DNA from 2 places in the Clostridium fessum genome. Region 1 is predicted to be linked to the other one. Evidence: riboswitches for the same ligand, from Rfam matches in the RefSeq annotation. Region 1 holds a riboswitch; the other holds the start of a gene.
What was found. Region 1 has a riboswitch for cyclic di-GMP ahead of PG862_RS06215 (hybrid sensor histidine kinase/response regulator). Riboswitches for the same ligand answer to the same signal wherever they lie in the genome.
Positions count from the first base shown of each region.

Region 1 (4,436 bases):
GTTTCGCGATATGCCCATTCATGCCTGTATTTTTGGCCAGCTGTACATCTTCTGCAAAAGCATTGGCAGTCATGGCAACAATAGGCAGTTTTCCCTTTTCACCCGGAAGACTCCTGATTGCTGCAGTTGCCTCATAACCATTCATGACAGGCATTTGGATATCCATAAAAACAAGATCATACAATCCTTCCGGAGAAGCTTCCACTTTTTCAACTGCGATTTTCCCATTTTCTGCTATTTCCACTTCTGCCCCTGTCATCTGCAAAATTTCAACACCAATTTCTCTGTTCAACTCATTATCCTCAACCAGCAGAATCCTTTTTCCTGTATAATCTGCTTCGGACAGTTTCTCCAGATAATTTCTCGCTGTATTTTCTTTTCTGCCTGAAGTAAACTGCCGCAGTGTAGCCGTCAGTCGGGAACGGAACAGCGGTTTTGCAATAAAAGCATCTACACCTACAGCCTTTGCTTTTTCTTCAATTTCGCTGAATTCATAGGATGTCAATACAATGATGGTGATCTCTTTTCCTATCCGTTTCCGGATCTGTCTGGCAGTTTCTATACCATCCATCTCCGGCATCTTCCAGTCCAGGATAACAGCAAAATAATCATTTTTTAGCTCATGACGTGCATAACAACGTTCAACAGCTTCCTTGCCAGAAAGAACCCATTCACCTGTAATACCGATTTCTTTCAGTGTGGCAACTGTACTTTCACAGCATGTCTTATCATCATCCACTACCAGAACCGGCAGATTCATCAGATTTTTGTCCTGTTCTTTTTCTTTTTCCTGAAGCTCCAGATAAATTGTTACTGTGATTTTAGTTCCCTTGTGCAAGGTACTGTCCACTTTAATAGTGCCATTCATCAGGTTCACAATAGTTCTGCTGATTGCCATTCCAAGACCGGTTCCCTGAACTCTGGTTGTCCGGTGGTCATCTGCACGGCTGAACGGATCAAACATGATTTTCTGGAATTCCGGTGACATACCGATTCCATTATCCTCAATCGTAAATTCATAGCATCCAAGTTCTGAAAATCCATTGGGTTTTTCCTCTATCGAAAAAGTAATATTTCCACCATCCGGTGTATACTTGATCGCATTACTCATCAGATTCACAAATACCTGCTGAATCCTCAAGCTGTCACCACAGACAGCCTCATGTTCAATATGATTGATGTGTATATCAAAATTATGTTTATGTTCATCAAGCACCGGTTTCGTAAGTGTAATAAGATTATCTACCAGCTCTGACAGATTGAAATCTTCCTGTGCTAGTGTCATTTTTCCACTTTCAATACGTGCCATATCCAATACTTCATTGATCAGCCCCAGCAGATGGCGGCTTGATTCTGTGATCTTGCCGAGGCATTCAATGACTCTGTCCTTGCTCTCAACATTTGCTCCTGCGATTGCCGTCAGACCCACAATCGCATTCATTGGTGTCCGGATATCATGGGACATATTGGAAAGGAATTCTGTTTTCGCACGATTTGCATTTTCTGCGGACCGGTAAGCCTCTTTCAGTGCCTGACGGGATTCAATCTCTGCTTTCTTCTCCTGTGTCACATCCATGGATGTCAGCAATACTTTTTCCAGCTTTCCATTCTTCCATTCCAAGGGAATATAAGAAGCGATTTTATAAGTCTTTTCATCCAGGCTGCAATACTCAAACTTATAAATATCATTTTCACTTTTCAGTTTCTTCCGAATATTATCCGGGGCTATCAGGATATCTATAGCTTCTAATGATTCCAGTGTCTTATATTTTTCAAGAACCTGCATCTGAAAATCATGATAAAATCCCAGAGGTTTATATATCATCTGTCCATTCAGATTGTAGAATTCATATCTGTCATTTTCCAGATCACAGACAACAAAGCGGTCAACCAGACGCACAATACTCTGAATCAACTGCTCCATGGAAGCATTATCCGTTGCCATCTGCAGATGCCGTGCGCTCTCTACCTTTGCCTCTGTGATATCACGCAGAAAAATCATGGCATATTCTGAATCCTCTATTTCGCCACGTATGACCACATTGCGGACCCATCGTTCTTCTCCATTCAGATTGATACGGCACTCTAAAGCCAATTCGGTTTCCAGACCCTTCAGCCTTTCTGCAATATAACCACGGTCGTAAAAAGAGGATACCGCCTTCTTATCTGTCTCCACAACATAGGAATCAACAAAATGCCGAATCAATTCATCCCACGTATAACTCTGTTCAAAGACGGTCATCAGAGACGGTTCAACCTTAAAGGTATCAAAAGTATTCGCTTCCAGATTCACATAATACTCGCACAGATCTGCTTTCGTAAAAGCCCGGTGGAAAGCAGCAGATTTTTGTGCCTGCATGATTTCTTTTTTCTCCCCATCAATGTTAATAAAAATCCCGGCAATCCTGCTGGCAGAACCATCCAGACGGCGTATTACTTCTGCCGATGTCCGAAACCACTGGTATTGATTATCCTTCATTCTCATACGATACTCTACCTGGTATTTTATCTGGTTCGTCTTATCCTTAATTGCCGCCTGAAGCTGCACCATTACTCTTTCTTTATCCTGTGGATGCAGAAGATCTGACCAGGATTCCAGTTTATTCGGAAAGTCCAGAGTGTCATGATAGCCGAGTATTTTTCGGAATTCATGACTCCAGTTTGCATTCACAATCTCACTGTTTTCATCACAGTCAAAATACCAGAAGCCGGAATAGATAGCTTCATTGAGCAGTGCCAAATTTACATGATCCCAGTTGACCTGTACGGACATTACCCAGATCTGTCTGCCCGCCTCATCTATCGCGTCCTCTTTACAAAGCCGTACATTATTCACTGTACCGTTTGCTGCAAGGATTTGTGCTTCCCCTGTTCCGTGAAGCTGCAAAAAACGGTCTCGCTCCAGTATATCTTCCGCGTCATAAAAGAAGTTTCTCAATGAACCTTTTGTCTGTTCCATGAAAGTATCGAATGTATATCCTGTACTATGCAACAGCAGATTATCCACAGACAAAATAGACAGGTTTTGGTCATAAGATCCTGTCATTATACCTACCCCGCCATTATTTTCCAGTGTTTTCTGTACGGCCTGTGACATGGCCTGTGTCTGCCCCGTTACAGTCTCACCTAAGGAATATATTTTGTCTTCATAATTTTTCATTTTATAAAAGTCCTCTCTCCGTCTTATGCCTTCTTCATCCTGCTTTTATCTGTATACAGAAAACCTGTCCCTGCTAGTTTTGTTACCCATTTTTGCATACAAAAAGGACACTTGCCAAGATCTGCCAGTGTCCCTACTATATTTTTTTTAAATCACACATCTATATAGTATAAAAGGTATCGGAATCTCTTCTGTTCAAACATCTTTTCCATATATTATGATGATATGGAAACAGTGACAACCGGCTGACATGGTCAAGCTTTCTGACTTTAGTCCCTTCTGGCTTTGCGACCCTGCCTTTCAATAGGTTTGCCTTTAAAATAATCTCTTTCTTCAAAAAAACATACCACGCGGTTTTCCGCACGTCAATAATTTTTTTTTGAAAAATCTACACATATTTTACTTCTGTTTTTGAACTTCTCTTTATAAAAAATCTAAATCGATGAATCCTAAAAACCTAACATTTTTTTCATATGAAACTCATTCATCATTTATAGTGCTATTCTCTCCATTAACTAAACATAACCTATTGTTCGATAATAAATTTTAGATCCAAAAAGAGGCTTCACACCACGAACCAACTCGCAATGAAAAGCCTCATCACTCACCCATTATATTCTTGTCACAAAATCCAGCGAGCTCCACCTATTCCGCTCTTTCTCATATGCTTTCAGCAGCCCCCTCTTTGATGCTCCAACACCATCAGCCTCAGCAACAATAGTAAAACAGCCAGCACCCGTATATTTTCCAGTCTTCTCCTGATCCGTTCCCAGCTTCTTCCGGCTTCTTATGTTCCTTTGTTGATGATATGATAAATCATTACTGTTTCCCTCTGTCCCTGTCTCCACAGTCTGGCATTGCACTGCATATACAGTTCCAAAGACTGTTCTTGTTCTGTGCGATCATCTTCTGAAGTCCTTTCAGTTTCTGCCGTAATGACGGACGCTGTTGCTTTTTCTCATTAACTTTTACAAATTCCTTGAACGCCTGTGCAATCACATCGGCATCCCTGCCCTTGAAAAATACAAGATACTTGGGTTGTTTCGTGGTCTTATCCCTCTTTACTGCGAAATCGACATTGTATTTCCTTGCGACACGCTCAAAGGATTTTATATTGCTATCCGTAACCTCAATGGACTTTGCACCCTCTCCCTGACCGACCAGCTTCTTTACCGGGATTTTCCCATGGGAAGGCTCCTTATGCTTCTGATGCTCCAGATACATCTTCATTGCTTTCTGTAAAACACTTGCGGTCTATAACTGCCCTTACGCTGTT
Region 1 covers NZ_JAQEQF010000004.1:8,373-12,808, reverse strand. Annotated here, with positions in the region: gene PG862_RS06215 (hybrid sensor histidine kinase/response regulator) at 1-2,959, opposite strand, end outside; cyclic di-GMP riboswitch class I at 3,394-3,484, opposite strand; partial or broken gene PG862_RS06205 (PcfB family protein) at 4,061-4,399, opposite strand.

Region 2 (4,436 bases), on a different contig from region 1:
ACATGAAATCCGATGGACTGATGGTGATCGGAACCGGAAAGGTGACGGCACAGACGGGAGAAGTGATGGATCCGGCGGACGGAATCCTGCGTTCTGGAGACTATATCGAGGCAATCAACGGGACGCCGGCGACGGACAAGAAAGATATGATACAGGCGGTCAAGGAAGCGGGAAATATGGCTCTGACACTTTCGGTGCGCCGCGAGGGAGAGACGATGGATGTACAGATGACGCCGGTACAGACGCAGGAGGGAGACTATAAGCTGGGGCTGTGGATCCGCGACGATACGCAGGGCATCGGTACGATGACCTATGTATGTGCTAACGGCGCGTTTGGAGCGCTGGGACACGGTATCAGCGACGGCGACACGGGACTTCTGGTGCAGACCTCCGGCGGCGAACTATACGATACGGAGATTCTGGGCGTGGAGAAGGGAAGTTTCGGAAAGCCGGGCGTGATGTCGGGCGTTATTTACTATGGAAATCAGTCGCGGCTGGGAAGTGTGGAGGCCAATACGGATCAGGGTATTTTCGGGACGGCAAATCCGCGCTTTTTAAGCCGGGTAAAGAACCCTGCAATTCCGATCGGTTACCGTCAGGAGGTCAAAAAAGGCCGTGCCTGCATCCGCAGCAGCGTGTCCGGGGAATTGAAAGACTACGAGATTGAGATTCAGAAAATAGACCACTCCTCCAACCGCCATAACAAGGACATGGTCATTCGCGTAACCGATCCGGAACTTCTGTCCCTGACCGGCGGGATCGTCCAGGGCATGAGCGGCAGCCCCATCATCCAGAACGGAAAACTCATCGGAGCAGTTACGCACGTTTTTATTCAGGATTCGACGCGTGGGTATGGGATTTTTGCGGAGAATATGCTGGAAGCGGCTGAAAACAGCATAAATTAAGCAAAAACAAAGAAGCACTCATCCGGGATGTTTGTCCCTTATGTGAGTGCTTCTTTTTTATAGTAAGTCCCAAAAGCAGGATTAAATTAAGACGTCAAAAGGGGAGGTGATTCCTCGCCCTTTGATGTGTTTTAAAAATGCAAATTGTTAATACTGTTAATAGCGTTAGAGGTTATTTTACGAAGATTGGGTTCGTTAAGAGCTTCGTTTGCAAGGCTTTTTAGTTCTATAATACCTTTTTCTGTAATAGACCAGTTGTTACGAATTCCTGATATAAACAAACCGTCTTGTGCTAAATGCTTTCTAACAAACGCAAGATCGTTTCGCCATACAAGTTCGTTCCGGTTATGTTTTGTTTCTAAATCATGTTGATCAAAGGTCATCCAATGATTATCTTCAATATAATCCAAAACATTATTTTTTGTGACATTTGTTCTTAAATAATAAGAACTTAACAAGAGTAATAAACGTTTTTCATTTTCCAAAGACATCATATGCATATTCACCTCACATTTTTTAATTATATCATCCAAAAATAATAATACAAGCTATATTACTTTTTATTGTTGTCCATAATGACAATCACTCGTGAGCGGCAGCCCCATCATCCAGAACGGAAAACTCATCGGAGCAGTTACGCACGTTTTTATTCAGGATTCGACGCGTGGGTATGGGATTCTGGTGGAGAATATGCTGGGACATTGAATCTGGATGCAAAGTAACTGTTTACGGGTGGGAATTTTCTGAACTTAAAATTCCATATGATACAGTTCTGGCAGCAGATTTTGCCGATTTTGAATGCGCAGCATCGGCAAAATCCTGTTGCTGGGCACACGTGTGTGAACAGTAACATGCAAAGTACAAAGTTTTTGCTCTCTTTATTGACAGGATATAAAAAAAGCGTATATAATAGAGCAAATTACATATTTGGCAAAACAGTTGAAAAGCTGCGACGCAAAGCTATAGGGCCTGTAAAATGGCAGCCAGTTGCATTAACACGATAACAGAGTATGTTATAGTTGTATGGCTATGGCGTAACTCTGTTTTTTTATAGGAATTTATCGAAACTTGATCTGCAAAGATGGAATTTTCATGTTCAGAAACCGGTCGTGGAGGCTTTTTAATTGCGTGTATTTTGTGTGTCTTTCGACCGGAATCGGTAAAACGTGGTGATAAGGGATCGTTAGATAGGCGTATGGCGGCTGGGCGGTAGAAGGTTTATAGCGGAATCTTAACAGATACGGTTAGCTACAATACATGCTTATATATAGTTTGCATCTTGTGTAATTTATTTTGCATCAAAAGAATTGATAGACAAAATGAGCGTTGAGTGTCGAACTGCGCGATCAAAACGAGTTGAAACTTGTTAAAAAAAGAATTTATAATTATTTTAATCATCACAGGTGCCGAGGAGGAGAATATTATGGCAGAAATGAAGATTGCGATCGCAGAGGATAATCGTCAGGCATTGGATATGCTTGGAAATATACTGGAAAGTGATAAGGAGATTCAGGTGGTCGGAAAAGCGGAAAACGGAACCGATGCCTATAATATGATCGTAAAGACAAAGCCGGATATTGTATTTCTGGACGTAGTGATGCCGGGAATGGATGGAATTTCGGTTATGGAGCGCATCAAGACAAATCAAGACTGTTCAGCTGACACTTCCTTTGTTATGATTACAGCTGCGAGCAGCGAGAATCTGACAGCGGATGCTTTTCGGATGGGCGCCTGTTATTACATAGTAAAGCCATTTTCGAAGGAGGCGGTTTTAGACAAGGTACATCGCCTGAAGAATTACAGGAACCGCGCTTCGACCCTGGCGGGCAACCGGAAGGTGGAGCCGTATATGGTGTCGGCGGAATATGAAAGACAGAATCTGGAGAGCGATGTGACGCAGATTCTGCATGAGATTGGGATTCCGGCTCATATTAAGGGATATCAGTACCTGCGGGATGCGATTATTTTGTCAGTCAGTGATAAAGAAATGCTCGGTTCTGTGACGAAAATCCTGTACCCGACCATCGCCAAGAAGCGCCAGACCACTTCAAGCCGTGTCGAGCGGGCAATCCGCCACGCGATTGAGGTCGCATGGAGCCGCGGCAAGATGGACACGATCAACGATCTATTTGGATATACCGTCAGCACAGGGAAAGGAAAGCCGACCAATTCGGAATTTATCGCATTGATTGTTGATAAGATTTGCCTGGATTATAAGCGGGATGTATAAAATCGTGCGGTGCTTTTTGGAGTCGAAAGTGCTGTAAGCCTTTTTAACGTTACTGTTCATGGGTAGGCACTTTTGGAACCGAAAGTGCCGTAAGAAAACGTGGTGGCAGCAGGAATTTGCCGTATTTAAATGCGAAGCCACGGCAAATTCCGTTACTGGGCACGTATGCGTGAACAGTAACTTTTTAACACGATTGTAACACATTTATGAAAGTGACTGATTGCATGGGTAAATGTGTGTATGATAAGATAAAGGGGAAATAAAAGATGCAGGACTGAAAAACTGCCCCTGTATAAAACAGCTGGACAGAGAGGTCAGGAAAGCAGCTAAAAGAACGGAGAATTGCCTATGAAAAAAAAAGTACCGGCGTACAATGGAACCCTGCGGGATCACACGATTATGTGTCCGTATTGTATCAGTGAATGTTCAGGAATCCGCATCTTTGGAAAGCGTATCAAATCGATCGCCTTCTCAACGGATGTGGCAATCATCAAAAATATCAACGCGGATGCGATCATCGCAGTTTATCCGTTTACTCCGCAGGCAGCTATCTCACAGTCGATCATCAGCATCTCGGATGTGCCGGTGTTTGTCGGGGTCGGCGGCGGTCTGACCGGAGGAAAGCGTTCCGTCCGTCTGGCGCTTCAGGCAGAACATCAGGGAGCCTACGGTGTAGTGGTCAATGCGCCGATCGCGGATGAGGTCATCACGGAGATCAAGCGGGTGGTTGACATTCCGGTCATTGCGACGATTGCTTCGGTTCACACGGATGTCCGCCGCAAACTGGAGGCGGGAGCCGATATTTTAAATGTATCAGGCGCTGCCGCCACCGCATCGATGGTAGCCGAGATCCGGAAGGAGTATCCGGACGTTGCCATTATCGCGACCGGAGGACCGACTAACGAATCGATTTTGGAGACGATCGAGGCAGGAGCCAATGCGATCACCTACACGCCGCCGTCCAACGGCGAGCTGTTTGCGCGGACGATGAAGAAATACAGGGAGATCAATCCCTGATTATACAAAAGGCGGGGCCGAAGAGAAAACATAATTTTCTTTTCGGCTCCGCCTTTTATTTTATGCGGTAAAATTTATAATTCATCCGGTACTATGCAAAATATCCAATTCAGAAAATACAGTCTGCAAATCGGAACTATTTGTCATATATTTCCCGATTTTTTTCTCTGTCGCCTACTTTCTAATTCCCTGATTCTATTGTATAATAATTTTAATAGGGTGCCAGATCGCGAGCGGGCACGGTTGGGAGGTAGTAGCTATGAAGAATATTCTGTTTATTGCAT
Region 2 covers NZ_JAQEQF010000001.1:280,479-284,914, reverse strand. Annotated here, with positions in the region: gene spoIVB (SpoIVB peptidase) at 1-905, shown strand, start outside; gene PG862_RS01350 (winged helix-turn-helix domain-containing protein) at 1,037-1,399, opposite strand; partial or broken gene PG862_RS01345 (SpoIVB peptidase S55 domain-containing protein) at 1,494-1,610, shown strand; cyclic di-GMP riboswitch class I at 1,825-1,900, shown strand; gene spo0A (sporulation transcription factor Spo0A) at 2,329-3,135, shown strand; gene PG862_RS01335 (hydrolase) at 3,484-4,152, shown strand; gene glgA (glycogen synthase GlgA) at 4,412-4,436, shown strand, end outside.
Region 2: linked by a shared signal. The riboswitch ahead of spo0A (sporulation transcription factor Spo0A) and the one ahead of PG862_RS06215 (hybrid sensor histidine kinase/response regulator) in region 1 are both predicted to bind cyclic di-GMP.